DNA from 3 places in the Roseateles flavus genome. Region 1 is predicted to be linked to each of the others. Evidence: riboswitches for the same ligand, from Rfam matches in the RefSeq annotation. Region 1 holds a riboswitch; each other region holds the start of a gene.
What was found. Region 1 has a riboswitch for glycine ahead of ABDJ40_RS23065 (D-amino acid dehydrogenase). Riboswitches for the same ligand answer to the same signal wherever they lie in the genome.

Region 1 (10,175 bases):
GCCCAGGCCGTAGACGAGGGTCTCGTTGGTCTGGGCGGCATGTTCCAGGCGCAGGCAGGGATCTTCGTCGACCAGGCGGCGCAGCTGGTCCCACAGGCGTTGCTCGTCGCCATGCCGGGCAGGGCTGATCGCCAGGCCGTGCACCGGCTCGGGGAATTGCAGCGGGGCCAGGTGCAGGTGTTCGTCTTCGGGCGCGTCGTGCAGCACGGCGTCGTAGTGCAGCTCGTCGATCTTGGCCACGGCGCAGAGGTCGCCCGGAAGGGCCTGCTCCACCTCCACATGCTCCTTGCCGCGCAGCATGAAGAGATGGCTGACGCGCACCGGCTTGCGTGCATGGCCCACATAGAGCTGGGCATTGCGTTTCAGCGTGCCCTGATGGACGCGCAGCAGGGCCAGCTTGCCGAGGTAGGGGTCGGCCTGGATCTTGAAGACGTGGGCCAGCACGTGGCGGTCTGCATCGGGCAGGGGTTTCAGCGGGCGGGCGTCGGCGCCCTCGCCCTCCAGGAACTGCGGCGGGTTGGCCTCGCCCGGGTGAGGCAGCAGGCGCGCGATGGCGTCCAGCAGCTCGGGCACGCCCACGCCGGACTTCGCCGCGGTGAAGCACACGGGGATGAGGTGGCCCTCGCGCAGGGCCTGCTCCAGGGGCGCATGCAGCTCGCTGGCGGGGACGTCGCCTTCGTTGAGGTAGCGCTCGACGAAGTCACCGTCGACCTCCACCACCTGTTCCACCAAGGCCCGATGGGCCTCGGCCACGGAGCCGAAGTCGCTGTCGCCGTCGCGCTGGAAAAAGCAGTCCGAGACCCGCGTGCCGCCGCCGGCCGGCAGGTTCAGCGGCAGGCATTCCTTGCCCAGGCGCTCCTGCAGCAGGGCCAGCAGGCCGGGGAGGTCGACCTCCGGGGCGTCGATCTTGTTGATCACGACCAGGCGCGTGCGCTCGCGCTGGGCCGCGACCTCCATCAGCCGCGTGGCCATCAGCTCCAGTCCAGCCTGCGCATTGAGCACCAGCACGGCGCTCTCCACGGCTTCCAGCGCGGGGAGGGCCTGGCCGATGAAGTCCGGCGCGCCCGGGGTGTCCAGCACATGCAGGCGCAGGCCCTGCCAGTCGAGGTGGACGGCGCTGGTCTGCAGCGAATGCTGCATGCGGCGCTCCAGGGCTTCGTGGTCACTGACCGTGTTGCCCTTCTCGACGGATCCTGCCTGCTTGATGGCGCCCGCCTGCAGCAGCAGGGCCTCGCACAAGGTGGTCTTGCCGCTGCCTGCGGGGCCGACCAGGGCCAGGGTGCGCAGGCTCTGCAGGCGGGAATCCTGCGCGCTGCCGGACAGGCCGGAGGCAGCGCCTCCTGCGGACGAAGGGCTGGAGGCCATAGGCGTGCTCCTTGAGGTCGGGACCGATGCACAAATGCCGTGGCCTGAGCCTAGGGCAAGGCATGGCCCCGCACAAGGGGGCGTGCGCAAGACCTGACGTCGTTCAGGCGTAGCGCAGCTCGCCGTCTTCCAGCTGCTCCTGCGTGGCTGCGGTGAAGGCGTAGTCCAGGACGGGCCGCCGGCCGCTGACGATGTCCGCAATGGCCGCCGCCGAGCCGCAGGCATGGGTCCAGCCCAGGGTGCCGTGCCCGGTGTTGAGGTAGACGTTGGGCACGTGGCTGGCGCCGATATAGGGCAGGTTGGACGGCGTGGCGGGCCGCAGGCCGGTCCAGAACTGCGCGCCGCGGCCGTCGGTCATGGAGGGGAAGAGCTCGCGCGTGCGACGCACGATGGCCTCGCAGCGGGTGAGGTTCAGCTCGGTGCTGTAGCCGTTGAGCTCGGCCGTGCCGGCAATGCGCAGGCGGTCGCCCAGGCGCGAGAAGACCAGCTTGTACTCGTCGTCCGTCAGAGAGACCTGGTAGCTGTGCTCGGGCGAGATCACCGGCAGCGTCACCGAGTAGCCCTTGGCCGGGTAGATGTTGAGATGGATGCCCAGCTCGCGTGCCAGGCCGCGGCTGAAGCTGCCCATGCACAGCACGAAGCGGTCGGCGGCCAGGCGCTGCACCACGCCGTTCGCATCGGCGCAGATCACGCGGCTGATGCCGGACTCGCGGCTGCCTTCCAGGCCCAGGATGCGGGTGTCGTAGGCGAAGCGCACGCCGGCTTCCGCACAGCGGGCGGCCAGGGCCTGGGTGAAGCGGTGGGCGTCGCCGGACTCGTCGCTGGGCGTCATCGAACCGCCGACGATCTGCTGCCGGCACTGGGCCAGCGCGGGCTCGATGGCCACGCATTCGTCGGGCGTCTTCATGTCCAGCTCGCAGCCCTGCTCGCGCATGATGCGGGCCGGCTCCTGCGCCGCCTCGTACTCGGCCTCGCTGGTGTAGAAGTGCAGGATGCCCTGGGTGCGCTGGTCGTATTGCAGGCCCAGTTGGCCGCGCAGCTCGCGCAGTTGCTCGCGGCTGTAGAGGCCCAGCTTGACGATGTTGCGGATGTTGTGCGCCGTGCGGCCCTGCGTGCACTCGCGCAGGAACTGCAGGCCCCAGCGCCACTGGGCCAGGTCCGCGCGCAGGCGGAAGAGCAGGGGGGCGTCCTCCTTCATGAGCCACTTGAGCACCTTCAGCGGTGCGCCGGGATTGGCCCAGGGCTCGGCATGGGAGACGGAGATCTGCCCGCCATTGGCGTAGCTGGTCTCCAGGCCGGCTGCGGGCTGGCGGTCGATGACGGTGACTTCGTGGCCGGCCCGGCGGAGATACCAGGCGGTGCTGATGCCGGTGACGCCGGCGCCCAGGACGATGACATGCATGCGGAACTCTCGATGAACTGAGGGTTGAACGCGCAGGCGTGCGTGACTCGGGCGTGAGGGGCAGAAAAAACCCCGGGCCAAAGAGAGCGTGCGCCTGTGCGCGCCGCTCCCGCTGTCCTCGGTACCTGAGAGATTCAGCCGCTGGACTTCAGGGTCTGCGGCCTTGCTCCTTCGGCGGAAGCCGGGCTCGGAGCCTGGCCTCACTCTCCAGCATTCGGCTTGATGACGGATCCAGTACGGGGCCTGAGCGAGTATGGGAGCTTGCGCCTTCGGCGGCAGGCCCGCATGAACATGGCATGGGGTCTGCACTCTCCTGAATCCGACGCGCAGTGTACGTGGCCGGGGCGGCCGTCGGCAAGCGGGCCGCCTGCGCCAGCGGTCTCCCATGGCTTTGTGCACGGCGGGCAAGTCCGGTGGCGCGGGAGCCGAGGCGCGCCCAAGATGCGCGCCAAGGAGGTCCGCATGGGACGCACTGCAAAAGTCTGCATCGGAGGCCGGACCTGGGCTGGCCTGGCCCTGATGGCGGCGTTCGTGGCCCCGGCTGCGGCGGATTGCCCGCCGTCCTTGGAGGGCCAGGTCCAGCAGGCCGCGCAGCTGCGTGCCTGGACGCAGGACGCCGCGCGCCCGGCGGCGCCCTTCCAGCGAGTGGCGCTCTCTCTGGCCGACTGTCTGTCCTCGCCCGATCCCGCCTTGCGTGACGAGCTGGGCTTCGAGCTGCTTTCCGCCTGGATGCGCGCCGGCCGGCTCACCCCTGAAACCCTGCGCCTGCTGCGCGATCGCTGGCTGTCCGTGCTGCAGGCGCCGCCGGACGCTCCGGGGTTTCACGCGCCCTTTGCGGCGCTGGCGCTGTCCGAGGTCGCCCGTGTCGATCGCGTCCAGCCCTTTCTGCAGCCTGCCGAGCGCGAGGCCCTGCTGGTGGCAGGCGCTTCCTGGCTGCGGCAATGGCGCGACTACCGCGCGCATGACGACCGCGAGGGCTGGCGCCATGGGGTGGCCCACGGCGCCGATCTGCTGATGCAGCTGGCCCTGAACCCCGCCGTGGATGCGGACGGCGCGGCCCTCATGCTGGCCTCGCTGGGCGCCCAGGTGCTGGCCCAGGGGCAGGTCGCCTACCAGCATGGCGAGGGCGAGCGCCTGGCGCGGGCCGCGCGCTTTGCCCTGGCGCGCAGTGCCTGGTCGGCGGAGCAGGTGAAGGCCTGGCTGCTGACGGTGCTGGAGCCCGCTCGCGGCGGCAGCTGGGATGCCCGCCGCCTGCGCCTGGCGCACAACGCCCGCCAGTTCCTGTGGCCGCTTTATGTGGCCCTGCAGGAGCAACCCGATGCCGGCCTGCGCGAGCGCGCGCTGCCCGCGGTGCGCCAGGCGCTGGCGTCCTTGGACTGAGGCCGCCACAGCTTCTTACAACGGGGACGCCGGCAAGCTCCTAGACTGCCTGCATCCACGACGGGAGATGGCGCATGGCAGCTTGGCATCGAAGCTCGGGAGCCCTGATGGTGGCGGCCCTGGTGGCGTGCGGAGGGGGCGGCGGTGACTCAAGCGCCAGCGCCACACCGACACCCACGCCGACACCAACACCCACGCCGACACCAACACCCACGCCGACACCGACACCAACGCCGAGCCCCACTCCCCAGCTCGCCACGCTCCGCACGGACCTGGGCAACCCATGGTCCCTGGCCGTGCTGCCGGACGGGCGCCTGCTGGTGACCCAGCGCAGCGGCGGCCTGCTGAGGCTCAGCGCCGACGCGCGCCAGAAGGAGGTCATCAGCGGCGCACCAGCGGTGGACTCGGCGGGGCAGGGCGGCCTGCTGGACCTGGCCCTCGACCCCGACTTCAGCCAGAACGGCCTCGTCTACCTGAGCTTCAGCGAACCGGGCAGTGGCAGCGAGGCGGGGCGCAGCGGCACGGCGGTCTTCAAGGCCCGGCTGCAGGGCACGGCCCTGGTGGAGGGGCAGGTGATCTTTCGCCAGAGCCCCAAGGTCAGCGGCTCCGGGCACTACGGCTCCCGCCTGGTCTTTGCCCGCGACAAGACCCTCTTCGTGACCCTGGGCGAGCGCCAGCAGGGCAGCCCCGCTCAGGACCTGGGCAAGACCTTGGGCAAGGTGGTGCGCATCAACCGCGATGGCGGCCTTCCGGCCGACAACCCTGCGCTCGGCCCAGTCGCCGCGCCGGGCATCTATTCGCTGGGCCACCGCAATCCGCAGGGCGCCGCGCTGCATCCGCAGACGGGCGAGCTCTGGGTCAGCGAGCACGGGCCGCAGGGCGGTGACGAGATCAACCGCATTGCGCCCGGCGGCAACTACGGCTGGCCGGTGCGCAGCTATGGCTGCAACTACGGTGATCCGGTGGGGGACGCCTGCCGCATCGGTGGCGGCACGCATGCGCCGGCCTATGTCGAGCCCCTGACCTTCTGGGTGCCGACCTCCATCGCGCCAGCCGGCCTGCTGTTCTACACCGGCAGCATGTTCCCCGAGTGGCAGGGGCAGCTCTTCTCCGGCAGCCTGGCGGGCCAGGCGCTGTGGCGATTGAAGCTGGCCGGCAACACGGTGCAGGAGCGCAGCGCGATGTATGCCGACCTCGGGGAGCGCATCCGCGACGTCAGGCAGGCGCCCGACGGCGCGCTGCTGATGCTCACCGACAGCGGCCGGCTGCTGCGCGTCTTCCGCTGAGGCGCGAGGCGCTCACAGGGCGAGGCCGAGGCAGGCGGCGTCCGCGCGGCCCGCATAGTGGCCGTAGCCGGGGATCTCCGTGAAGCCCTGGTGCTGGTAGAAGGCCAGGGCGCGGGCGTTGACGCGCCGGGTCTCCAGCCAGACGCGCCGATAGCCCAGGCGGCGGGCCTCGTCCAGCAGGGCGGCCAGCAGGGCCGCACCCAGGCCTTGGCCGCGGGCCCGGGCATACATGCGCTTGATCTCGGCCGTTCCGGGCAGCCCCTCAGGGAGCGGGCGCAGGGCGCCACAGCCCTGGGCCTGCCCTTGCCCGTCCCGGGCCACCAGGAAGGCGCAGCCCGTCGACTGCATCCGCGACGGATCGAAGCGGGCGGCGCCGCTGTCGCCGCTGAGCGCGGCGAGCAGGGCGTTCAGCTCGTCCATCAAGGCGGCGGCGTCCTCGCTGCGGGCGTCGCAAGGCTCGATGCGCCAGCGGGGCGCCGCGATGCCGCTCACAGGGTCTTGTACAGCAGGGCGGCCGAATGCAGCCGGCCTTCGGCGCAGACGCTGTGCCCGGGGATGGCGCCGGCGCGCTGCCAGCCCAGATGGGTGTAGACGGCCTCGGCCTGGGAGTCCGCGGGCGCTTCCAGCACCAGCAGCCGGCGGCCCTGGCGCAGGGCCGTGCACTCCAGCGTCGCCATCAGCTGGCTGGCGATGCCCCGGCCGCGTTCCTGGCTGTGCACCATGAGGCGCTGCACCTCCCCGCGGTGGTGCGCGTTGGAGGGCTGGGGCAGGGCCAGCTGCACCGCACCCTGCAGCGGGCCATGGCCATCTCCCTCGCAGGCGATCCAGAGGTGGTGGTGGCTGCCCAGGCGCGCGTAGACGCTGTGCCAGTAGTCCATGGCCTGGTAGCGGGACAAGGGGGCCAGGAAGCCCAGCGAGGCGCCGTGGTGCACGCTGTCGATCAGGAGGTCCGCCAGGGCCGGCAGCCATTGCAGGTCCCGCGAACCCAGCGCCCGCACCTGCACCGCGCCGCGCTTGCGTGCCTGCCCGACCACGCGCAAGCGGGCGGCGCCAGCGCCCTGCGGCTGGGCCGGCGGTGCCTGCAGGGGGGCGACGGAAGAGGAGAGTGCGGCCGGGGTGTAGGCAAAGGGGGCGTCAAAGGCTTGCATGGTGCTGCGCTCCTGTGTTCAGGTCGGCCCGTCGGGTGGACGGGTTTGCCTCATTCCAAGCAAGCAGCGTGCCAGTGCGCAAAGGCAGGCAGATGACGGGGTCAGCCCGTCTTTTCGGCAGGGGTCCAGCCGGGCTCGTCGCACAGGCGGCCACGGCCGCTGCGCTTGGCCTCGTACAGGGCGGCATCGGCGCGGCGCATCATGTCCTCGACGCTGCGATCGCCCGGGCGCAGCAGGGCCCAGCCCGCGCTGAAATCCAGTGCAAAGCCCAGCTCCTTCTCGGCGCGCGCATGTAGCACCGCCCGCAGGCGGGCGTCCATGGCGCGCGGCCCCAGTTCGTCACTGCGGGCCAGCAGCACGCAGAACTCCTCGCCGCCCACGCGCCCGGCCAGGTCGCCCACGCGCAGCACCTGCTGCACGCAGCTGGCGAAGAGGGCCAGGGCGCGGTCTCCGCCTTCGTGGCCGTGGTCGTCATTGACCTTCTTGAACAGGTCCAGGTCCAGCATGACCAGGCATAGCGGCTCGCCATGGCGCCGGGCCAGGGAGATCAGCTCCTCGGAGCGGCTGCCAAAGGCGCGGCGGTTGGCCAGCCCCGTCAGGGCGTCCGTGTGGGCCTGGCGCTGCAGGTGCAGCTCGGTCTCGCCGCGCCAGGCCACCAGGATGGCCAGCACGCTGACCAGCAGCATCACGTGTGCGCCGAGGATGATGGCCTGCGTGAGCAGCGCTTCCCACCCCACCTCCCGCCCGAGGAAATGCAGGCTGGCGCGCAGCAGGGGGACGCTGGCCATGGCGCCAAACCCCAGCCCGAGCAAGGTGCGCCATGCCCGATCCTTGTGCTCGACGGGCGTGATGTGCCTGATTTCGAGGCCCTGCTGCTCCGCCTCGCGCGGCCAGGAGCAGGCCAGGGCCAGCGCCAGCATCTGAAGGGAGAGGCCCAGGCCGGACCAGGCGATGGCGAAGTGGTCGGCGCCACTGCCGTCCAGCACCGAGGCGAGGGCCAGCACCAGGGGCGCGCCCATCATCGCCCAGCGGCCCGGGCGCCGGCCCAGCCAGTCCCGAAGTGCCAGCCACAGGGCGCTGAGGCTGGCACTGAGGGCCAGCATGGCGACGAAGCCGCCCAGGCCATCGCTGATCGGTGCCCCGGAGGACTGGCGCAGCCACAGCGCCATCCAGCCCACGCACTGCAGCGCGATATAGCCTTGCGCGAAACGGGCCGCGCGGCTCACGGCAGCGCCCATCAGCAGGGGCAGCATCACCATGAGGCTCAGCAGCTCCAGCAGGAGCAGGCTCAGCAGCGTGGGGGTGTCCAGGAGCATGGGGTCGAGTCTTGCCTGGGAGCGGGGCGTTTCCCCATTGTGGGGCTGGCCGGCCGCAAAAGTCACGCGATGGTGCACACCACCGTGGGGCCGATCACTGGAAGGCCACCTCGGCAAAGCTGCGCAGCTTGCGGCTGTGCAGCTTGCCGGCCGGGCTGGCGCGCAGCAGCTCGATGGCGCGCAGGCCGATCCGCAGGTGCTGGTCCACCCGCTCGCGATAGAACTGGTTGGCCATGCCGGGCAGCTTGATCTCGCCGTGCAGTGGCTTGTCGGAGACGCACAGCAAGGTGCCGTAGGGCACGCGGAAGCGGAAGCCGTTGGCGGCGATGGTGGCGCTTTCCATGTCCAGTGCGATGGCCCGGCTCTGGCTGAAGCGCCGCTCCGGTCCGCCCTGGTGCGCGCTGGGCAGCAGCTCCCAGTTGCGGTTGTCGGTCGAGGCCACGGTGCCGGTGCGCAGGATGCGCTTGAGCTCGAAGCCCGACAGCTGCGTGACCTCGGCCACCGCGCGCTCCAGCGCCACCTGCACCTCGGCCAGCGGCGGGATGGGCACCCACAGCGGCAGCTCCTCGTCCAGCACATGGTCCTCGCGCACGTAGCCGTGGGCCAGGACGTAGTCGCCCAGCTGCTGGCTGTTGCGCAGGCCGGCACAGTGGCCCAGCATCAGCCAGCAGTGCGGGCGCAGCACGGCGATGTGGTCGCTCATGGTCTTGGCATTGGCCGGGCCGACGCCAATGTTGACCATGGTGATGCCGCTGGCGTCGCGGCGCAGCAGGTGGTAGGCCGGCATCTGTGGCAGGCGCAGGGGCGGCAGGCCCGGTGCCATGGCGGCGAACTCGGCCTCGCAGCCGGCGCGGGCCGTCCAGACATTGCCGGGTTCGACGAAGCCGATGCAGTCGTCCAGCTCATGGGCTGCGGCGGGGTCGGGTGGCGCCTGCATCAGCTCGCGGCCCAGGCGGATGAACTCGTCGATGTAGAACTGGTAGTTGGTGAAGAGCACGAAGTTCTGGAAGTGCTCGGGCGAGCAGCCGGTGTAGTGGCGCAGGCGGTGCAGGGAGTAGTCCACCCGCGGCGCGGTGAACAGCGACAGCGGCTCGGGCTCGCCCGGCGCCGGCTCGTGCGTGCCGTTGGCGATGCCGTCGTCCATGGCGGCGAGGTCCGGCAGGTCGAAGCACTCGCGCAGCAGCAGGCGGCGCTCGGGTGGCAGATCGCCCTCGAGGTGCTCGTGCTCGCTGAGCGCGAAGTGCAGGGGGATGGGCGCGGTGCTGCTGCCGATCTCCAGCTCGGCGCCGTGGTTCTTCAGCAGCAGCGCGAACTGCTCGCGGTAGTAGCGGCCGAAGAGCTCGGGCCGGGTGAGCGTGGTCTCGTAGACGCCGGGCCCTGCCACGAAGCCATAGGCCAGGCGTGAGTCGCCACGGGTGAGCCGCTCGCTGCGCAGCCGCACAAAGGGATAGCAGGCCCGTACGCGGCCCACGTCTTCGCCCCGCAGAAAGCGCTGCAGGGCCTCACGCAGATGGCTCACCCCCTGCGCATAGATCAGCTGCACCTGCTGCCAGGCTGCCTCGGCCTCCTGGAAACGTTGGGGGGCGACGAAGGGGGCGGTGTTGGCAATCTTCATGGAGGCTCCTGGATCCATTGTGGCTCGGAAGCGGAGGCCTCGCGGTCAAGTAGCAAAGCTACTCTCCGAGGCGTTATTTGTTGAATCCTTTGGTGATTACGACAGGTTTCCGAGGGTTGCTCCGATCTTTTGAATGTAGTTTTACTTCAATACCATGCCGGCAGGCCGCGGCCAGGACCGCGCCAGCACCGGAGCGAGACACCATGAATGCGATGTACCGGCCCAAGGGCCGCGGCTGGCTTTGGGCCGGTCTGCTGTTCCTGACCCTCACCCTGGCCTTGGCTGGCTGCGGTGGCGGTGGCGGTGGCGATCCCGCCGCGTCGACCCCGCCGCCGCCCGCCGACGACCCCCTGCTGAGCCAGGGCGGCACTGCGGCTCCCCATCTCCTGCTGCAGGCGCTGCCGGCGCCCGGCACGGGCGGCAGCGGCGGCAGCACGGACCGCACCACGCTCACGGTGCACTACAAGCGCCTCGACGGCGACACCAGCGGCTGGCAGCTCCACAGCTGGGGTGCGGGCCAGGACCCGGGCTGGAACAGCGGCCACAACCCCAGCGGCAGCGACAGCTTCGGCGCGATCTACCAGGTGCCCCTGGTGGCCAGCTCCGGCACCGTGGGCTACCTCTTCCACAAGGGCGACACGAAGGACCACGGCGGCGCGGACC
Region 2 (10,175 bases), on a different contig from region 1:
ATGGCCGGCCAGGCCCAGCAGCACGGCGGTGTCGCTGCCGTGGCCCTTGCCGGTAGCCCCCAGGGAGCCGTAGAGCTGGGACAGCACACGCGCCGTGCGCGGCAGCAGGCCCTCGCTGCGCAGGCGCGAGGCGAAGAGGCGGGCGGCGCGCATCGGGCCCACCGTGTGGGAGCTGGAGGGGCCGATGCCAATCTTGAACAGGTCGAAAACGGAAACGGCCATGGTGCTCTCTCAGGTGTCGGCAGTCTCGGCGAGGCTGCTCAGGCAGATGGTGTAGAGGCCGCCGCGCGCGGGCAGCGGGCTCAGCTTGGGGGTGATGGGGCGGACATTGCCGAGCTGCCAGGCAAACATGCCCGGCGTGCCCGGCCAGGGGTCCACCGACAGTACATCGACCAGGGCGACCCCGGCCGCCTCAGGGTCTAGCTGGTCGTCCGAGGCCACCTGGCGGCGACTCTCGATGATCAGCAGGTCGCGCAGGGGCACCTGCGGCGGGCACCAGGAGCGCAGCTCCAGGCGGTGCCGGCCCTGGGCAATCAGCTTGCCCGCCGGGCTCAGCACGGCAAGAGCGGTGAAGCTTTGGTCCAACTGAGAATCACTCGGGCTGTCCATGCTGTGGGCTCCTGCCGTGGGCTGCGGGCGCTGGCCTTATGCCTGTTCGAACTCGCTCATCGGGATGCAGGAGCAGAACAGGTTGCGGTCACCGTAGACGTTGTCCACGCGACCCACCGGCGACCAGTACTTCTGGCGGCGCAGGGTGGCCACCGGGTAGGCGGCTTCCTCGCGGGTGTAGCCATGGCTCCACTCGGTGGCCAGCAGCACCTCGGCGGTGTGCGGAGCGTTCACGAGCGGGTTGTCCTCGCGGGCCCACTGGCCGGCCTCGACCTTGGCGATCTCGGCGCGGATGGCCAGCATGGCGTCGCAGAAGCGGTCCAGCTCGGCCTTGGACTCCGACTCGGTCGGCTCCACCATCAGCGTGCCGGCCACCGGGAAGGACAGCGTGGGGGCGTGGAAGCCGTAGTCGATCAGGCGCTTGGCCACGTCTTCGGCGGACACGCCGGAGCTGTCCTTCAGCGGGCGCAGGTCCAGGATGCACTCGTGGGCCACGCCACCGCCCTTCACGCCGGCGATATTGCCGCTGAAGTGGATGTCATAGGCATCCGACAAACGGGCGGCCACATAGTTGGCGGACAGGATAGCGATCTCGGTCGCGGCCTGCAGGCCGTCGGCGGCCATCATGCGGACGTACATCCAGCTGATGGGCAGCACGGCGGCGTTGCCCAGCGGGGCGGCCGAGACGGCACCCACATTGCTGGCCACGCCCACGCCGGCGCTGCGGTGCGCGGGCAGGAAGGGCACGAGGTCGGCGACCACGCAGACCGGGCCGACGCCCGGGCCGCCACCGCCGTGGGGGATGCAGAAGGTCTTGTGCAGGTTCAGGTGGGACACGTCGCCGCCGAACTCGCCAGGGGCCGCCACGCCGACCAGGGCGTTCATGTTGGCGCCGTCCACATAGACGCGGCCGCCATGGCTCTTCACGAGCTGGCAGATCTCCTTGACCTGGGTGTCGAAGACGCCGTAGGTCGAGGGGTAGGTGATCATGATGGCGGCCAGGTTGGCACTGTGCTGCTCGCACTTGGCCTTCAGGTCGGCTAGGTCGATATTGCCTTCCTTGTCGCACTTGGTGACCACCACCTGCATGCCCACCATCTGGGCCGAGGCGGGGTTGGTGCCGTGCGCGGACTCGGGGATCAGGCAGATCTTGCGATGGCCTTCGCCGCGCGACTCATGCCAGGCCTTGATGGCCAGCAGGCCGGCGTACTCGCCCTGCGAGCCGGCATTGGGCTGCAGGCTGATGCCGGAGTAGCCGGTGGCCTGGCACAGCCAGGCGGTCAGCTGTTCGTTCAGCAGCTCGTAGCCCGCCAGTTGCTCGCGCGGGGCGAAGGGGTGGATCTGGGCGAACTCTGGCCAGGTGATGGGGATCATCTCGCTGGTCGCGTTCAGCTTCATGGTGCAGGAACCCAGCGGGATCATGCTGCGGTCCAGGGCCAGGTCCTTGTCGGACAGGGCGCGGATGTAGCGCAGCATCTCGGTTTCGCTGTGGTGGGTGTTGAACACCGGGTGGTCGAGGTAGCTGCTGGTGCGCACCAGCTCGGCCGGGATCATGGCGGCCACGCCCTTCTCGAAGGCGGCGAAGCCGGGCAGGCTCTTGCCGTCGGCGAAGACGGCCAGCACGGCGCCGAGGTCTTCACGCGTGGTGGTCTCGTCCAGCGACAGGCTCAGGGACTGGGCCGAGGCGCGGCGGAAGTTCATGCCAGCCTTGACACCCGCGGCCAGCAGGGCCTCGGTCTTGGCGCCGGTCTGCACGTGCAGGGTGTCAAAGGCGGCGGCATTGTTGATGCCGAAGCCCAGGCCCTTCAGGCCTTCGGCCAGGATGGCGGTGTAGGCCGCCACGCGCTGGGCGATGCGCTTCAGGCCTTGCGGGCCGTGGTAGACGGCGTACATGCTGGCCACGACGGCCGGCAGCACCTGGGCGGTACAGATGTTGGAGGTGGCCTTCTCGCGGCGGATGTGCTGCTCGCGGGTCTGCAGGGCCAGGCGGTAGGCCTTGTTGCCTTGCGCGTCCACCGAGACACCGACCAGGCGGCCCGGCAGGTTGCGCTTGAACTCGTCCTTGCAGGCCATGTAGGCGGCGTGCGGGCCGCCATTGCCCATGGGCATGCCGAAGCGCTGGGTCGTGCCCACGGCGATGTCGGCGCCTTGCTCGCCAGGTGCCTTCAGCAGGGTCAGGGACAGCAGGTCGGCGGCGGCGATCAGCAGGCCGTTCTGGGCATGCACGGCGTCGGCGACGGGCTGCAGGCTGCGCACGTCACCGTTGACGCCGGGGTACTGCACCAGGGCGGCGAAGCACTCGGTCTTGCCGGCCTCGGCGGCGGGGCCCACGACCACGGTGATGCCGATGGGCTCGGCGCGGGTGCGCACCACTTCCAGCGTCTGCGGCAGCACGTCGTCGGCCACGAAGAAGGTCTGGCTCTTGCTCTTGCCCACGCGGGCGGCCAGAGTCATGGCCTCGGCGGCGGCGGTGGCCTCGTCCAGCATGGAGGCGTTGGCGATGGCCATGCCGGTGAGGTCGGTCACCATGGTCTGGAAGTTGACCAGGGCCTCCATGCGGCCTTGCGAGATCTCGGCCTGGTAGGGCGTGTAGGCGGTGTACCAGGCGGGGTTCTCGAGGATGTTGCGCAGGATGACGCCCGGGGTCAGGGTGCCGTAGTAGCCCTGGCCGATGTAGCTCTTGAGCACCTGGTTCTTGCTCGCGACGGCCTTCAGCTCGGCCAGCGCGGCGGCCTCGGTGGCGGCGGGCGGCAGCTGCATGCCGGCCGTGCGCTTGATGCTGGCGGGCACGATGGCCTCGATCAGGGCACGGCGCGAGGCCTGGCCGATCACGGACAGCATGGCGGCTTCATCGGCGGCATCGGGGCCGATGTGGCGGGCGTGGAATTCGGCGGCGTTCTCGAGTTCGCGCAGGGGCTTCAGGGCAGACATCAACATGGCAAATCCTTCATCGGTGACCGCGGCAGGCTCATGGCCGGCGGCGGCAGTCCGGGGCAGGGCGGTGGCAGGCAGGGGCCGCCCGGCAGATACGGAAACGGGCACGGACAGGACTGTCGGTGCCCGTTGTTCACCTCACGGCGATCAGCTGTTCTTGACCAGCTCGTCGTAGGCGGTGGCGTCCATCAGGGCGTCCAGCTCGGCCGGCTTGGACAGCTTGACCTTGAAGAACCAGCCCGAGGCCAGCGGGTCGCTGTTGGCGAGGGAAGGGTCGGCGCGCAGGGCTTCGTTGACCTCGGTGATCTCGCCGCTGACGGGCATGTAGACGTCGGCGGCGGCCTTGACGGACTCGACCACGCCGGCGACTTCCTTCTCGGCGAAGCTCTTGCCGACGTCGGGCAGGTCCACGAACACCACGTCGCCCAGCGCGTCTTGCGCATGGACGGTGATGCCCACGGTGGCGGTGCCGTCAGCGTTGATCTGGATCCACTCGTGGTCGGCGGTGTACTTGATGCTCATGGTGTGCTCCGAATGTCGGGAGAAAAGACCAGGGAAAACTGGACGGGGAAACAGGCGAGGGGCCAGTATCGGCCCCTCACACGCGGATGTCAGCCGCGGAAATAGCGGTGCGGCGCGAAGGGGGTGGCGGCCACGGTCATGGCAACGCGCTTGTCACGCACCAGGGCGAAGACTTCCGTGCCTTGCGGGGCGTAGGCCGTCTGCACATAGCCCAGGGCCACCGGCTGGTTGACCGTGGGGCCCAGGGAGCCGCTGGTCACGACGCCGATCTCGGTGCCGTCTGCGTTCACCAGCTTGGCGCCTTCGCGCACGGGCATGCGCTCGGCGGAGATCAGGCCCACGCGCTTGCGCTGCACGCCGTTGGCGAGCTGCTCGTTGACGATGTCGGCACCGGGATAGCCGCCGGCACGGGCGCCACCGGCGCGGCGCACCTTCTGGATGGCCCAGGTCAGGGCGCCTTCCACGGGGGTGGTGCTGGTGTCGATGTCATGGCCGTAGAGGCACAGGCCGGCTTCCAGGCGCAGGGTGTCGCGGGCGCCGAGGCCGATGGGCATCACTTCGGGCTGGGCCAGCAGCTTGCGGGCCAGCTCGACGGCCTGGTCGTTGTGCACCGAGATCTCGAAGCCGTCTTCGCCGGTGTAGCCCGAGCGGGTCAGGAAGGTCTCGATGCCGTCCAGATTGAAGAAGCCGCCGGTCATGAAGGTCAGCTTGGCGACTTCGGGGTTCAGGCGGGCCAGGGCCGTCACGGCCTGCGGGCCTTGCAGCGCGAGCAGGGCGCGCTCGGGGGTGGGGATCACCTCGCAGCGGCTGCCGATCTTGGCCTGCAGATGGGCCGTGTCCTGCTCCTTGCAGGCGGCGTTCACCACCACGAAGATGTCGTCGGGGCGGCGGCAGACCATCAGGTCGTCGAGGATGCCGCCCTGCTCGTTCGTGAAGAGGGCGTAGCGCTGCTTGTAGACGGGCAGGTCGATGATGTCCACCGGCACGATGGACTCCAGGGCGGCGCCGGCGTCAGCGCCCACCAGACGCAGCTGGCCCATGTGCGAGACGTCGAAGAGGCCGGCGGCCGTGCGGGTGTGCTTGTGCTCGGCCAGGATGCCGGCCTTGTACTGCACGGGCATGTCGTAGCCGCCGAAGGGCACCATCTTGGCACCGAGTTCGACGTGCAGGGCGTGCAGGGGGGTCTTCTTGAGATCGGCGGCGGGGGCGGACATGGGCAAATTCCTTCGAGGGCATTCTGGAACCCCAGCCCGGCCGTTGATCCGGGGATGGGGAGCTGCCCTCGCTGTCCGCTTTACCTGAGAGATTGGCCACCGGCGTATCGCCAGCAGCTTGCCCCTTCGGTGGACGGGCTCGAGACCCGTCTCTCTCCAGTGAGGAACGTTCCGATCGGAACGTTTTGTCAGTCCTTTTGCCTGAGCGTTCGAAGCGTGGGATCACCAATGCCTCTGCGCCTTCGGCGGCTCCCGCTAGAGAGCTCTCTCCTGACCGGGCGCATTGTAGCCATGGAATCAGCCCGCCCGGCAAGAGATTAAGGGGCTGCTAAGGCCGGGGGCTTTCTTCCGTGGAGAATTCTGCTTTTCCACCCCGACGTGCCCCGAGCCACCATGAGACTGCTGCTGGTCGAAGACGACCTGATGATCGGTGAGCCCCTGCTGGACCTGCTGCGGGCGGAAGGCTATGCGGTCGACTGGGTCCGCGACGGCGAGATGGCCGACACCGCGCTGCTGAGCCAGAACTATGACCTGCTGATCCTCGACCTGGGCCTGCCCAAGGCCGACGGCATGACGGTGCTCAAGCAGCTGCGCGGCCGCAAGCAGAGCCTGCCCGTGCTGATCGCCACGGCGCGCGATGCCCTGGAGCAGCGCATTGCCGGCCTGGACGCCGGGGCGGACGACTACGTGCTCAAGCCCTACGAGTTCCACGAGCTGCTGGCCCGCATCCGCGCCCTGCTGCGCCGGGCCCAGGGCCGTGCCGAGCCGGTCTACGAGCACAAGGGCGTGGCCATCAACCCCGCCACCCGCGAGGTGAGCAAGGACGGCCGCGAGGTCGTGCTCTCGGCGCGTGAGTGGGCGGTGCTGGAGCCGCTGCTGGCCCGGCCGGGCATGGTGCTGTCGCGCCAGCAGCTGGAGGAGAAGCTCTACGGCTGGAAGGACGAGATCTCCAGCAATGCGGTCGAGGTCTACATCCACGGCCTGCGCAAGAAGCTGGGCGCCGAGCTGATCCAGAACGTGCGCGGCGTGGGCTATCGCGTCCCCAAGGAATGAAGAGCCTCGAACGGCTGGCGGGCCTGCGGCGAGGGTTGATGCCGCGCTCGCTGCGCCAGCGCCTGATGATGTTCCTGCTGGCCGCCGTCTCGCTGGCGGCCTTCCTGCAGGCCTACAGCGCCTACCGCACGGCCCTGGCCGAGGCCGACCAGCTCTTCGACTACCAGATGCAGCAGATGGCTTTCTCACTGCGCGGCAGCATGGCGGGGCCGGGCAGCGGCACCATCTCGCTGCCCCTGGGCGAGCAGCAGAGCTTCGACTTCCATGTGCAGGTCTGGAGCCTGGACGGCGCCTCCATGTTCCGCTCACCCGGACCGTGGCTGCTGCCGCAGCGCGCGGTGCTGGGCTTCTCCGACGTCAGCGACCGTGGGCGCACCTTCCGCGTCTTCTCGGTGCAGACGCCGCTGCAGGTGATCCAGGTCGCCCAGGACCTCTCAGTGCGCCAGCGCATGGCCTCGCAACTGGCCTGGCGCACGGCCATGCCCACGCTGCTGATGCTGCCGCTGCTGGGTCTCGTCGTGTGGCTGGTCATCAGCCGTTCCCTGGACCCGGTGGAGCGCGTGCGCGCCCAGCTGGCGGACCGCTCGCCAGGCGATCTGGCGCCCGTCCCCGCGGGCGACCTGCCCAGCGAACTGCGGCCCATGGTGCAGGAGTTCAACGCCCTGCTGGGCCGCGTGCGCAGGGCCTTCGAGGACCAGCAGCACTTCGTGGCCGATGCGGCCCATGAGCTGCGCACGCCGCTGGCCGCGCTGAAGCTGCAGCTGCAGGCGCTGCAGCAGGGCAGCGCCATGAGCAGCACGGCAGGCGAGCCCGGCCTGAGGCGCCTGGAGCAGGGCATCGAGCGGGCCTCGCACCTGATCGAGCAACTGCTGTCCCTGGCCCGCCAGGAAGGCGCGGCCGCGCAGCGGGCGCTGGAGCCGGTGGCCCTGGACGCGCTCTGCCGCCAGGCCGTGGCCGATGCCAGCGAGCTGGGCAGCCTGCGCGGCGTGGACGTGGGCCTGCAGGACTGCGATGCCGCCTGGGTCCTGGGCCAGCCCGAAGGCCTGCGCGTGCTGCTGCGCAACCTGCTGGACAACGCCATCAAGTACAGCCCCGCGGGCGGCCAGGTGGACCTCAGCCTGCATGCCACGCCGGGAGAGGGTCAGGTCTTGCTGCTGGTGGAGGACAGCGGGCCGGGCATCCCCGCCGACGAGCGCCAGCGCGTCTTCGACCGCTTCTATCGCAGCAGTGCCTCGGCCTCGCAGGCGCCGGGCAGCGGCCTGGGCCTGGCCATCGTCAAGGCCATCGCCGAGCGCCATGGCGCCCAGCTGCGCCTGAGTCAGTCCAGTCGCCTGGGCGGCCTGCAGGTGGAGCTGCGCCTCCCGGCCTGCGAGCCGGGCGATGCGTCCTCAGACCGGGCTCAGCTTCGTTAAGCGGTTTCTAAGCGAGGCGTTCGAAAGTGCTGACCGTCGCGACCGTCCAGGTCGCTGCAGCCAAAAGGAGAACGCCATGACCGACCACCGCCTCAACCGCATGATCCCGGCCCGCCGCCTGGTCTGGGCCCTCGTCGCCGCTGGCGTGCTTGGTGCCGCCGGAGGTGCCGGTGCCATGCATGCCAGCAACACCCTCAAGACCAGCAACAGCGCGCCGGTGACGGCGCCTGCCGAGCCCGCTGCCACCACCAGCCCCGTGCTGGCCAGCGCCGCGCCTGCCGCCGTGAACGCGGCAGCGCCAGCGCCCATGGCCGCGGCCGCCTTGCCGGACTTCGCCACCATCGCCGCCCGCCAGGGCCCGGCCGTCGTCAACATCAGCGTTACGGGCACCGTGAAGACGCAGGCGCAGCGCCGTGGCGCCATGCCCGAGCTGGACCCCGACGATCCCTTCTACGAATTCTTCCGTCGCTTCCAGCCCCAGATCCCGCGCGGCGGCGAGATGCCCACCCGCGGCCAGGGCTCGGGATTCATCGTGTCCGAGGACGGCACCATCCTGACCAATGCCCACGTGGTGCGCGATGCCTCCGAGGTGACCGTCAAGCTGACCGACCGGCGCGAGTTCAAGGCCAAGGTGCTGGGCTCCGATCCCAAGACTGATGTGGCCGTGCTCAAGATCGAGGCCAAGGGCCTGCCTACCGTGACCCTGGGGAGCACGCGGGACCTGCGCGTGGGTGAATGGGTGCTGGCCATCGGCTCGCCCTTCGGCTTCGAGAACAGCGTCTCGGCCGGCGTGGTGAGCGCCAAGGGCCGCGCCCTGCCGCAGGAGAGCTTCGTGCCCTTCCTGCAGACCGACGTCGCCATCAACCCGGGCAACTCCGGCGGCCCGCTGTTCAATGCGCGCGGCGAGGTGGTGGGCATCAACTCGCAGATCTACAGCCAGAGCGGCGGCTATCAGGGCCTGTCCTTCGCGATTCCCGTCGAGGTGGCTCAGCGCGTGCGCCAGCAGATCGAGAAGGGCGGCAAGGTGCAGCACGCGCGCCTGGGCATCACCATCCAGGACGTCAACCAGGGCTTCGCCGATTCCTTCAAGCTGGCCCGGCCGGAAGGCGCGCTGGTGGCCAATATCGAGGAAGGCAGCGCGGGCGCGAAGGCCGGGTTGAAGTCGGGGGACGTGATCCTGAAGTTCAACGGCCAGCCCATCGTGGCCAGCAGCGACCTCCCGGCCCTGGTCGGCCAGGCCATGCCCGGCGAAACCGCGACGCTGGAAGTCTGGCGTCACGGCAAGCTCGAGACACTCAAGGCCAGGCTGGGTGATGACGGCGAGAAGAAGAGCCGCACGGCCCGGTCCGACGACGAGAGCGCGCCCCAGCAAGGCAAGCTGGGCCTGGCCCTGCGCCCGCTGGAGCCCCAGGAGCGCCGTGACAGCGGCGTGAAGGAAGGCCTGGTGATCGACGAGGTCAGCGGCCCCTCGGCCCAGGCCGGCGTGCGCCCGGGCGACGTGCTGCTGGCCGTCAACGGCACGCCGGTGAGCTCGGTCGAGCAGGTGCGCAGCGTGGTGGCGGGCGCCGAGAAGTCCGTGGCCCTGCTGGTGCAGCGCGGCAAGGACCGGATCTTCGTGCCGGTGAAGCTGGGCTGACGGGCCTGAAGCGGGCATGAAGAAGGGCGCCCCGCGGGGCGCCCTTTGTCGTTCCAGCCTGGATCGGGCCGTGGGCCGGGGCCTCAAGAGCCCCCGCGGGCCTCAATGGCCGTGATGCCCATGCCCCTCGCTCAGCGCGTCGGCATCCAGCGGCGTGCCTGCCGCATCGCCCTCGAAGAAGAAGGGCTTGCGGGCCTTCTGGCGTGGCGCGACCTCGTTCATGCTGGGCACGGCGTAGAGGCGGCCGCCCACCATCACCTGGCTGATGCGGTCGCTCTGGCGGATGTCCTTGAGCACATCGCCGTCGATGACCACCAGGTCGGCGAGCTTGCCTTGCTCCAGCGAGCCGATGTCCCTGTCCAGGCCGAGGTAGCGGGCCGGGTTCAGGGTCGCGCTGCGGATGGCCTCCAGCGAGCTCATGCCACCCAGGCCGAACATCCACATCTCCCAGTGCGCGCCCAGGCCCTCGCGCTGGCCGTGGGCGCCGATGTTGGTGCGGGTGCCGGCGCGCTCAAGCTCGGTGGCGGTCTTCGCGACCTGGATCACGTTGAAGTCCTCCTCGGGCGCGGTCTCGCGGCGCACGCTGCGGGGCTCCAGCACCGAGCGCGGCACGAACTTGGACAGGATGGGATGGCGCCAGACATCGCTGCGGGCGTACCAGTAATGCTCGCCGTCCAGGCCGCCATAGGCGACGTTGAGCGTGGGCGTGTAGCCCACGGCGGTCTGCGGCCACAGCTGCTTCACGTCCTCGTAGACCTTGGCCACGGGCAGGGCGTGCTCCACGCCCGTGTGGCC
Region 3 (10,175 bases), on a different contig from region 1:
AGCAGGCGGGCGCGCCATTTCCCCTCATGCCGTTCGATCCGGTACTGCTGGACACGACCGTCCTTGTCGTTGGGAAAGGCGTCGAGCTGGCCGTCCGGCGTGCGGCCCACGCAGAGGCCGTAGATGTCGGCCAGGTCGGTGGGCAGGCGCGCGAGCTCGGCCACATGGCCGCGGCCATCGATGCCGAACAACACCAGCGACTGCTCGTCACGCTGGGTGGCCACCGCGAGGTCCCAGGCTCGACCGCCGGTGCGGATGCCCTGCCGCAGGTCGACATTGTTGATGCGTCCCACCGGCAACAGCTGCCGCTGGCGGCCGTCAAGCCCGTAGACCAGCAGGCCCTGCTTCTTGTTCGTGCCCAGCACCGCGCTGCGCCGTCCGTCCTGCGGATGGACCCAGATCGCCGGGTCATCGGCCGCATCCCCTTGCTGGCCCACCGGGTCCGTCTGTGCCGTGGGCTGTAGCACCGGCCATGCCGGACGGGCCGTGGGTGCCGGCTCGTTCAGCCAGCGCCGCGGCCGGCCTTCCGGTTCGGTGGCCACGAACCACTGGCCGACGCCGGCTTCGCCGAACTGCAGCAGACCGCGCTCGTCATCCACAGCACATCCCTGCGGATGCGGCGCCGTGGCCAGCCGGCGCAAGGGCCGCGCCGACCGCTCGCCCAGCAGCCATTGCTCACTCAGGCCGTCATTGCCGAGCAGGAACAGGTGCAGCAGGCCCTGCGGGTCGCGGTGCAGGCACAGGGCCTCGACCTCGAAGTCAGGCGCCGGTAGATCGTGGACCGCCAGCCTGTCGCCGCGCACGCGTGCCAGCAGGGGGCGGCTGCGGTCGGCATCCAGGAGGACGGCCACGCGTTCGCTGCCCTCGCCTCGCTGGTCCCAGCGCTTGGCACGCACGGCATGGCGGTCCAGCTCACGGCCCTGGGCGTCCAGCAGATGGAGCCCGTTCTTGTCCAGGGTCAGCGCCCTGTCGGCCGCCAGCGCCCCGGCGGTGGACGCGGCCAGCAGCGCTGCAGCCAGAGCGGTTCGGATCATCGTCATCATCATCATCATCATCATCGACCCTGGCATCAGAACAGCGTGGCCTTGACCGACAGCTTGAAGGTGCGACCGTAGCTCTCGTTCTGCACGTTGAAGGGCTGGCTGCCCTGGAAGACGTAGTAGCGCTCGCGGTTGAGGTTGAGCGCTTCCACGACGACCGACCAGCGGCGGTCGAACTGCCAGGCGGCGGAGACGTCCAGCTGCCGCTGGCGATCGACGTAGCGATCCTGGGCCGCGTTCAGGATGTCCGCCCCCAGCTCCAGCAGGTAATTGGACTTCTGATTCAGCGCCAGTCGAGCGCTGATCGGCCCCGCCTCGTAGCCCAGCATCACGTTGACCACGGCATTGGACTGCCCCGGCAGCCGGATGCTGCGGGCCTGCAGCGCACCCGTCTTTCTGTCGAATCGGGCCACCTCGGCCTTCGAGTCCGTGAAGGTGGCATTGACCCCCACGATCAGGCCTGACAGCGCGCCCGGCAGCATGCGCAGGGGCTGGCTGTAGGCCAGCTCGATGCCGCGCACGCGGGCCGAGTCCCCGTTGGCGAAGCTGGTGGCCGTCGTGTACGCGGCCCAGGCGCCGCTGCCTGCGAGGTTGGTGGTGTAGGTGAAGTCGCGGATCGCCTTGTCGAACACATAGGCCGACAGCACGCCCTCGCGGCCCAGGATCCGTTCGATGCCGAGGTCCAGGTTGCGGGAGCGCAGCGGGTTCAGGTCCGGGTTGCCGATGCTGGCTTCCGTCGTGCTGGCCAGGCTGATGCCCGGCGCCAGCTGGCTGAAGTTGGCACGGACCACGGAGTTCCACCAGGCGCCACGCACCGAGGTCCTGGCATCCAGCTCATAGCGGGCGTGCAGGCCGGGCAGCCAATGACCGTAGCGGCGCTCGCTGCTGCGCTCACTGAGGGCATTGGCGGCGTTGACCTGCTGGCCCTGCGCCTCGAAACGGGTCTGCTCGCGGCGCAGCCCGGCCAGCAGCTGGAGGCGGTCATTGAACTCGTGGCTGAGCTGCAGGTAGCCGGCGCTGATGTCCTCACCCATGCGGTAGTCGTTCAGCGCCGACTCGCGCACCAGCCGGGCCGGATCGCGGGGCAGCTCGGCAATGCGGGCACGGACGCGCTGCGGGTCGATGGCCACGCCCATGCGGCCGTAGGGGAAGTCCAGCTCCTGCTCGGAGGCAAAGGCCGCCAGGGTGCTGGCGCCCGCGCCCCAGTAGTTCGGGCTCGCGGCGCTGCTACTGGTGTAGGCCCACTGCTCCGTGTCGTTGCGCTTGTCTCGGTTGCTCTTCTTGACGCCGAACTTGAGGGCCGTCGGGCGCCCCGCCAGCAAGAGGCGCCGCTCCAGGTCGAGCCTGGCGTGGGCTTCCCTGTCCTCGCTCCAGCGCGCCTGCAGCGTGATGCCGTTCAGCGCATAGGCTGCCGTGTTGTAGAGCGCCGCGGGACCCTGCAGCAGCGGCCGCTGGCTGTCGGTGAAGGAGAGGCCGGCCACATTGTTCTGGCGGAAGCGCGCGTCGTTGATCGACTCCGGCGTGTCCTCGCTGGCCCGGCCCAGGCCGGCCGAGGCCTGCAGCGTCCAGTCCGCCAGCAGCTGTTCGGTGCCGACGTTCAGCGAGTCGATGCCCTGTGTGTACTTGCGCTGTCGCAGCCGGCGCTCGGCCCGCGCTGTCACGACCTGACCCTCGGCGAACAGGCCGCCCGGCGTTGCCGCGCTGTTCGCGACGCTGCCGATGGTGAGGCGGTCGCGGACTTCATCGTCGCTGAACCGGCTGATGAAGGCGCGCAGCTGGTAGCTCTCCCCATCGCGGGGACGGTAGTCCAGATTGGCCGAGAGGGCCCGACGCTCGCGCACGGGCAGGTAGTCCCGCAGCTCGACGCCGCTCAGGCGGCCATCGGTCCAGGCGCCACCGGTCTCGACGTCGTCGGACCCGAAGCGGCGTTTCTCGGTGCTCAGGCCCAGCGCCACCCCAAGGTGCCGAGACTCGCCGAAGCGGCGGGCCCACAGCAGGTGGGCATTGGCGTCGCCCCGCGCCGTCAGCTGGTCGCGCGTGACGCCGAGGCCGACGTTCAGGATGGATTGCGGCAGGTCGAAGGCGGACAAGGTCTTGACGGCGATGCTGCCGCCCATGGAATCGGCGTCCTGGTCCGGTGTCAGCGTCTTGCTGACCTCCAGGGAGCGCACCATGCCGGCCGGCAGTGTGTCCAGGGCCACGCCGCGGCGACCGGCCTCGGGCGAGGGCACCAGGGAGCCGTTGATGGAGACCGAGTTCAGGTCCGGCCCCAGCCCGCGGATCACCACGTAGCGACCTTCCCCCTGGTCGCGCTGCAGCGAGACCCCCGGCATGCGCGCGAGTGCCTCCGCAGCGTTCTTGTCCGGCAGGGCCCCGATGTCATCGGCGCTGATGACGCTGAGCACATGGTTGGCCTTTTCCTGGGCGGCCAGTGCCTTGCGCAGGCTCGCGGCCTGGCCGGTGATGGTGACGGCATCCAGCGTGGCACTGGCCTGGGCCTGCGCACCGAAGGCGGCGGCCAGGCCGAGGCTCAGGGCGCTGAGGCGGCAGTGGGAGCGAGGGGAAGGTTTCATGGGATCTCGACTGAATGGGCGCCCGGCGGGCAATGGGGGCGCACTGTCCCGAAGCCCGATGGCAGTCGCGTGACATCGACCGATGAGCGCAGGGCCGCCCCGCCCGTGAGCCGATAGGTCCCCCCTCCCTCAGCTTCCGCGGGAACTGTCACAAACCCTTCCTAGCATCACGCCCCCATGAACATCAGCTCCGCGCGCCGCCTGCTCGCCTCCCTGGAGGTGCCGACACTCGCCCCCGTCCTGGGCCTGGCCGGCTTCGGCCGTCTCGTCCTGCTGGCCATGGCGCTGGTGCTGTACTGCTTCCAGGATCAGGCCATCGCCAAGCCCCTGGCGCGCTGGAACTGGATGGACATCGTGGGCGAAGGCGGCATGGTGCTCATGGCAGGCGTGTGGCTGATGCAGCTGCGCGCCAGCCGGCCGGCAGGCCGCGTCACCGACCTCCTGTGCCTCGGGCTGGCGGCCATGCTGCTGGGCGAATGGGTGGATGCGCTGGACGAATTCATGCTGCTGCCCAAGTCGGTGCTCTGGGACAACTGGCTGGAGTCCACCCTGGTGCCTCTGGGCATGCTGCTGGTGACGATGGGCCTGCATCACTGGCGCCAGGAGCATCGTGTCCTGACGGAGCAGCTGCTGCGCCGGGAGCGCATCTTCAGGGACCATCGCAGCATGGAGGGCGTCACGCAGCTGGGCGATGCCGGCTACATGACAGCGCAGGTCGGGCTGGAGCAGCGCATGCAGCGCCCGGCAGCCCTGCTGATGCTGGGCTTCGAAGATTTCCAGACCGTGGTCCGCGAGCAGGGTCTGGCGGAGGCCGACCGCCTGCTTCAGGCCCTCAGCCATCTCCTGCTGCTGAGCCTCCCGCCCGACGCCTTGCTGTGCCGCTACGCAGCCGACCGCTTCTGCGTGCTGCTGCCCGGCGCGCAAGCGGACGCCGCCCAGCGGCAGGCCCAGCACCTGCAGGCCGCCCTGAACCATCTGGGCCACCACACGCGGGCAGGCCTGCGCCTGCAGTTGGCGGCGCGCTGCGCCTGGTCCCTGGTACAGCCGCAAGTGCCGGCCGATGAGCAGTTGCTGGCCCTGGCCCGGAGGCTGGCATGAGCCCCACGCTGAGCCCGGCACTGTGCGCGCCGCCCGGGTCGCCGGTCTTCGATCTGGCCAGCCCCTGCCTGCCCTGGGAGCAGCAGGCGGCCTGCGTGCTGGAACTGGCCCGCACCCGAGCCGTGGCGCCCGAGGACCTGCTGAACCATGCCGGTCTGGTGCGCAGCGCTCTCATCAGTCCCCGTCAATTGCTGGCCTTGCTGGCCGCCCTGCAGCACCGGCTGCCAGCGGCCGACACGCCCTTCGTGCTGGGCCAGCTGAGCCTGCCCGGCCATGCGGGGCTGGCCAGCCACGCCCTGCTGCAGGCCGCCACGCTGGGGGAGGCGCTGGAGCTGCTGTGCCGGTACGCCGGCCGTCTCTCGCCCTTGCTGACGCCGCGCCTGCTGCTTCATGGCGACGAAGCGCTGCTGCTGTGGACTGAGTCCTGCGGCATCCCCGCGGCCCAGCGTGCCTTCGTGGTCGACATGCACATGAGCGCACTGAAGTCCCTGTGCCAGTGGCAGAGTGGAGCTGCGCTGCCCTGGCGCTTCTGCTTCAACCGGACGCGGCCGCGGGACCTGTCCCAGCATGTCGTCTTCCTCGGGGCCGAGCTCAGCTTCGGCTGCCAGTTCGATGCCATGCGCCTGCCCGCGGCCCTGCTGTCCCGGCCCTGGCCCCGTGCCGTGAAGCCGAACCTGGCCCAGCGGGCCCTGGAGCAGAACGCCGATCCCGCCGCCGCGGGGCGCGGACTCCTCGCCGCTCTCTATGACTGGTTGCTGCCCCGGTACCGGGAGGCCACGCCCCTGGAGCAGGCGGCCCAGGCTTTCGGCGTCAGCCCGGCGACGCTGAAGCGGCGGCTGGCGCTGCACGGCACCCACTACCAGGCCCAGCTGGACCAGGCCCGAAGCCATGTGGCGCTCTACCTCCTGCTGCTGCAAGGTCGCAGCAGCGACTCGATCGCCAGCGAGCTGGGCTTTCACGACCGCAGCAGCTTCCGGCGCTCGTTCAAGCGCTGGACGGGCCTGACGCCGGGCGTCGCGCTGTCGGGATGAGGGCGGGGCTTGCCAGGGCCGTCTGCCGGCCGGGGCCCCTCACATCAAGCGGCGAAAGGCCAGGCGCGTGATCAAGGGCTCACCCTGGACCTGCTGCACCTGACGTTCGATGACCTCCACCTTGCCGGACTTCGCCATGGCACAGATGTCCTCGGCGACCCCGTCATAGACCCAGGGCAGCTCGAGGGCGGTGCCGCATCGCGGCAGCTCGACCAGCTCGCCGATCCGGGACTCCAGAAACAGTGCTCGTGAAATGGTGCCCATGACTCGCGCCTCCACACGCTCTTCTGCACGTGGCGTTCATGTTGGAGCCGTCATGGAGCCCTCGCAAGCGCGGTCCGTCAAAGCGCTGATCCAGGGCAAGGAAAGTGGTGGCGTAGCTTCGCCAAGGCTGAAGGCCGCCCACCTTGGGCGGCCCCGCACGCAGCGGCCTGGCCTCTCACGCAGCGGCCTGCCCACCTCAGCGCACCACGCCCAGTTCCTCGCGCTGGCCGCCCTTGAAGGTGTAGAGGGTCAGGGCACCGTTCCTGATGTCGCCCTTGTCGTCGAAGGCGACGGTGCCGGTGACGCCCTGCATGCTGAGCTTCTGCAGCACGGGCAGGTAGCGGGCGGGCTCGGCGGAACCGGCCTTGACCATGGCTTCGGCCAGGGCCTTGGTGGCGTCGTAGGTGTAGGGCGAGTAGATCTGGACCTCGGTGCCGAACTTCTTCTTGAAGTCGGCCTTGAACTTGTCGAAGCCGGGGCGCAGCGTGCCGTCGATGCCGCCCGCGATGGCGCAGACGACCTGCCCGTCCAGCATCTGGCCCGAGGCCAGCTTGGGCAGCTCCGCGGTGCAGACGCCGTCACCGCCGAGGAACTTGGACTGAATGCCCAGCTGCTTCATCTGGCGCAGCATGGGCCCGCCGACGGCATCCATGCCGCCGTAGAACACCACGTCCGGCCTGGCCGCCTTGATGCCGGTGAGGATGCCGGTGAAGTCGGTGGCCTTGTCATTGGTGAACTCGCGCTTGACGACGGTGGCGCCGGCCGCCTTGGCGGCCTTCTCGAACTCGCTGGCAACGCCCTGGCCGTAGGCGGTGCGGTCGTCGATGACGGCCACCGTCCGGGCCTTCAGCGTCTGCACCGCATAGCGGCCCAGCGTGCCGCCCAGCTGGGCGTCGTCCGCCACCATGCGGAAGCTGGTCTTGAAGCCCTGGCGGGTGTACTTGGGATTGGTCACCGAGGGCGCAATCTGCGGGATGCCGGCTTCGGCATAGATGCGGGCGGCCGGGATGGCGGTGCCGGAGTTCAGGTGGCCGACGACGCCGTTCACCTTGAGATCCACCAGCTTCTGCGCGGCCTGGGTGCCCTGCTTCGGGTCACCCGCATCGTCCTCAGCCACCAGCTCGAAGCGTGCCGGACGGCCACCGATCTGCAGGCCCTTGGCGTTCAGCTCTTCCACGGCCATGCGGACGCCGTTCTCGTTGTCATGCCCGAGGTGGGCGGCCGGGCCGCTCAGCGCAGCCACATGGCCGATCTTGACGAGCAGCGGTTCTGCCGCCTGGGCAGACAGGGAAACACAGGCCGCGGCGACTGCGCCGAGGCGGATGGCGGGGTGGTTCATGGGATCTCTCCTGGGGACGTCAGCGACACGGTGACGCCGCCGGACCTCGGCGGTCGTCGCCCCCTCTGTCGCTGATGCCTGAGAGATTCCTCCCGCCCAGGATGGGGCGGGCTTGCTCCTTCGGCGCGCCGGCAGACGTCATGCAACCGGCAACTCTGCAGAGTTCGTCCACGACATCGGTCCCTTTGCCTGAGAGTTTCCGGGGCGGTTGCTCCTTCGGCGCCGCGCGGGGTGGCGCGCGGACTCTCCCGATGTCGCTCGGGCTTGTGGCCAGCAAGGCCGCCAGCGGATAGCCTGGACCTTGCATTGAAGGCTTTGATTATGCCCACGAATCAGGGTTTACCCACAATCAAATCAAGAGCCTTTTTGTCAGGTGTGCCAGTAAGAACCTCTTGATGCAAATGCGCGCCCGCAGGTCCATAGTGACCGGGAGCCGCCCTTGCCCTTCTGCTGACGGGAGCCTGCGCCATGAGTGAACACCGCCCTCCAACGCCCGGCCTGCGTGTCGAGCACGATTCCATGGGCACCGTGGAAGTGCCCGCCGACGCCTGGTTCGGCGCCCAGACCCAGCGCGCCGTGCTGAACTTTCCCATCAGCGGGCAGCCTCTGCCGCCCGGCTTCATCCGTGCCCTGCTGCTCATCAAGGGGGCTGCGGCATCGGCCAATGGCGAGCTCCAGCAGCTCGACGCCGCCGCCGCGCAGGCCATCGCACAGGCCAGCGAGGCGCTGCTGAAGCTGGAGGACGCGGCGCTGATGAAGCACTTTCCCGTCGACGTCTTCCAGACCGGCTCCGGGACCAGCAGCCACATGAATGCCAACGAGGTGCTGGCCACCCTGGCGAGCAGGATCCACGGCGCGCCGGTGCATCCCAATGACCAGGTGAACGCCGGGCAGAGCAGCAATGACGTGGTGCCCAGCGCCCTGCATGTGGCCGCGGCGCTGGCGGTCTCACAGCGCCTGCTGCCCGCGATGGATCACCTGGTGCAGGTGCTGCATCGCAAGGCGGACACCGTGCATGCCCACGTCAAGACCGGCCGCACTCATCTGATGGACGCCCTGCCGGTGCGCCTCAGCCAGGTGCTGGGAGGCTGGGCTGCGCAGGTGCAGGGGGCCCGCGAGCAGGTCCAGGCGGCCCTGCCGTTGATGCAGCGCCTGGCCCTGGGTGGCACGGCCGTGGGCACGGGCGTCAATGCCCATCCGGCCTTCGCGGGGCGCTGCTGCGAGGTGCTGAGCGAGCGCACCGGCGTCGCCTTCGCACCGGGGCCCAACCGCTTTGCGCTGATGGGCAGCCAGGACGCCGCCGTGGCGATGTCGGGCGCGCTCAAGCTGGTGGCGGTGGTGCTGTCCAAGATCGCCAACGACCTGCGCTGGATGAACTCCGGGCCTCTTGCGGGCTTGGCCGAGATTGAGCTGGAGGCGCTGCAGCCGGGCTCGTCCATCATGCCGGGCAAGGTCAACCCGGTGATCCCGGAGGCGGCCCTCATGGTGTGCACCCAGGTGATGGGCAACGATGCCGTGATCACGCTGGCCGGCCAGTCCGGCAACTTCGAGCTCAATGTGATGCAGCCCCTGGTCGCCCGCAACCTGCTGGAGAGCATCACCCTGCTGACCGCCGTGCTGCCACTGCTGGCGGACAGGGCGATCGCGAGCTTCCGGGTGAACGAGGACCGGCTGCGCGAGGCGCTGGCGCGCAATCCGGTGCTGGTGACGGCGCTCAATCCGCTGATCGGCTACGAGCGGGCTGCGGAGATCGCGAAGAAGGCCTGGCGCGAGAAGCGCCCCATTCTCGAGGTGGCCCTCGAGTGCACCGAGATCGATCCGGACACATTGCAGGCGCTGCTGGACCCGGCCCGCCTGACCGGTGAGCACTGAGCGCCCCTGGCCGGCCGCCGCCGGCTGGAGCGCCCACGTATCGCGCCATCGCAGGGCGAACTGTGATTGGTGACAGTAGTCATCCCCTCTCGAGCCCGCAACACTGCCGCAGGTCCGACGAGCCCCTGCGCTCGGGGCGCCGGCAGCCGAGCGCGCCGTCGCCATCGCGGTCGGCCATTCCCCACTTCATCAGGAACCCCCATGAGCAAGAACTTTGAAACGCCCATCCAAGTCAAGTACCGGGACACGGATTCAATGGGTCATGTCAGCAGCCCTGTCTACTACGACTATCTGCAGCACGCCTACCTCGAATTCATGTTCAAGGTGCTCTCGGTGCCCAAGCACGAGAAGCTGCCGCACATCATGGTCAAGACGGCCTGCGAGTATGTGCAGCCCGCCATGTTCGGCGACAGCCTCATCGTGCGCAGCCGTGTCAGCGGCTTCGGCACCAAGAGCTTCGAGATCGAGCACATCATGCACCGTCAGGACGGGCAGGACACCGTGGTCGCCCGCGGCTACTCCAAGCACGTGATGTTCGACTACGAGAGCAACAAGACCACGCCCGTCACCGAGGACTTCAAGGCCCGCATCCTGGACTTCCAGGGCAGCGTCTGAGAGCAGCGGCAGGAGATCCAACATGATGATGCACTGGTCCGAAACTCAAGCGGGCTTGCAGCGACGCTTCCAGGCGCTGGGCCAGGAGATCGCCGGCATGGGCCCGCGCCAGGACTTCGACGCCGCGCGCTGGCATCGCCTGCGCGAAGCCGGTCTCTGGGAGCTCCTGGGGCAGCGCGAGGGCCATGCCTCCGCCTGGTGGGACTTCACCGCGGCGCTGGAGGGCCTGGCGCAGACGGTGCGCTGCCCGGCCCTGCTGCTGTCGGCCATCGCCCAGGCGGGCATGGTGCGGGGGCTGCAGCGCCATGGCAGCGAGGCCCAGAAGGACCGCTACCTGCCCATG

Region 2: another riboswitch for glycine. It lies ahead of gcvT (glycine cleavage system aminomethyltransferase GcvT); the one in region 1 lies ahead of ABDJ40_RS23065 (D-amino acid dehydrogenase).
Region 3: another riboswitch for glycine. It lies ahead of ABDJ40_RS13700 (branched-chain amino acid ABC transporter substrate-binding protein); the one in region 1 lies ahead of ABDJ40_RS23065 (D-amino acid dehydrogenase).

Annotation. Positions count from the first base shown of each region.
Region 1 is NZ_JBDPZC010000017.1:10,742-20,916, forward strand. It holds gene fusA (elongation factor G) at 1-1,365, opposite strand, end outside; gene ABDJ40_RS23065 (D-amino acid dehydrogenase) at 1,469-2,767, opposite strand; glycine riboswitch at 2,870-2,988, opposite strand; glycine riboswitch at 2,990-3,093, opposite strand; gene ABDJ40_RS23070 (DUF2785 domain-containing protein) at 3,230-4,147, shown strand; gene ABDJ40_RS23075 (PQQ-dependent sugar dehydrogenase) at 4,222-5,433, shown strand; gene ABDJ40_RS23080 (GNAT family N-acetyltransferase) at 5,446-5,925, opposite strand; gene ABDJ40_RS23085 (GNAT family N-acetyltransferase) at 5,922-6,581, opposite strand; gene ABDJ40_RS23090 (GGDEF domain-containing protein) at 6,683-7,897, opposite strand; gene ABDJ40_RS23095 (AMP nucleosidase) at 7,992-9,512, opposite strand; gene ABDJ40_RS23100 (alpha-1,6-glucosidase domain-containing protein) at 9,716-10,175, shown strand, end outside.
Region 2 is NZ_JBDPZC010000006.1:143,599-153,773, reverse strand. It holds gene ABDJ40_RS13970 (L-serine ammonia-lyase) at 1-222, opposite strand, end outside; gene ABDJ40_RS13965 (hypothetical protein) at 232-609, opposite strand; gene gcvP (aminomethyl-transferring glycine dehydrogenase) at 646-3,546, opposite strand; gene gcvH (glycine cleavage system protein GcvH) at 3,691-4,065, opposite strand; gene gcvT (glycine cleavage system aminomethyltransferase GcvT) at 4,155-5,279, opposite strand; glycine riboswitch at 5,341-5,449, opposite strand; glycine riboswitch at 5,459-5,562, opposite strand; gene ABDJ40_RS13945 (response regulator) at 5,673-6,332, shown strand; gene ABDJ40_RS13940 (ATP-binding protein) at 6,329-7,744, shown strand; gene ABDJ40_RS13935 (DegQ family serine endoprotease) at 7,821-9,380, shown strand; gene ABDJ40_RS13930 (amidohydrolase family protein) at 9,483-10,175, opposite strand, start outside.
Region 3 is NZ_JBDPZC010000006.1:75,014-85,188, forward strand. It holds gene ABDJ40_RS13675 (phytase) at 1-1,034, opposite strand, end outside; gene ABDJ40_RS13680 (TonB-dependent receptor) at 1,070-3,613, opposite strand; gene ABDJ40_RS13685 (diguanylate cyclase domain-containing protein) at 3,791-4,711, shown strand; gene ABDJ40_RS13690 (AraC family transcriptional regulator) at 4,708-5,742, shown strand; gene ABDJ40_RS13695 (hypothetical protein) at 5,782-6,006, opposite strand; gene ABDJ40_RS13700 (branched-chain amino acid ABC transporter substrate-binding protein) at 6,203-7,345, opposite strand; glycine riboswitch at 7,513-7,606, opposite strand; gene ABDJ40_RS13705 (class II fumarate hydratase) at 7,814-9,217, shown strand; gene ABDJ40_RS13710 (acyl-CoA thioesterase) at 9,419-9,832, shown strand; gene ABDJ40_RS13715 (acyl-CoA dehydrogenase family protein) at 9,855-10,175, shown strand, end outside.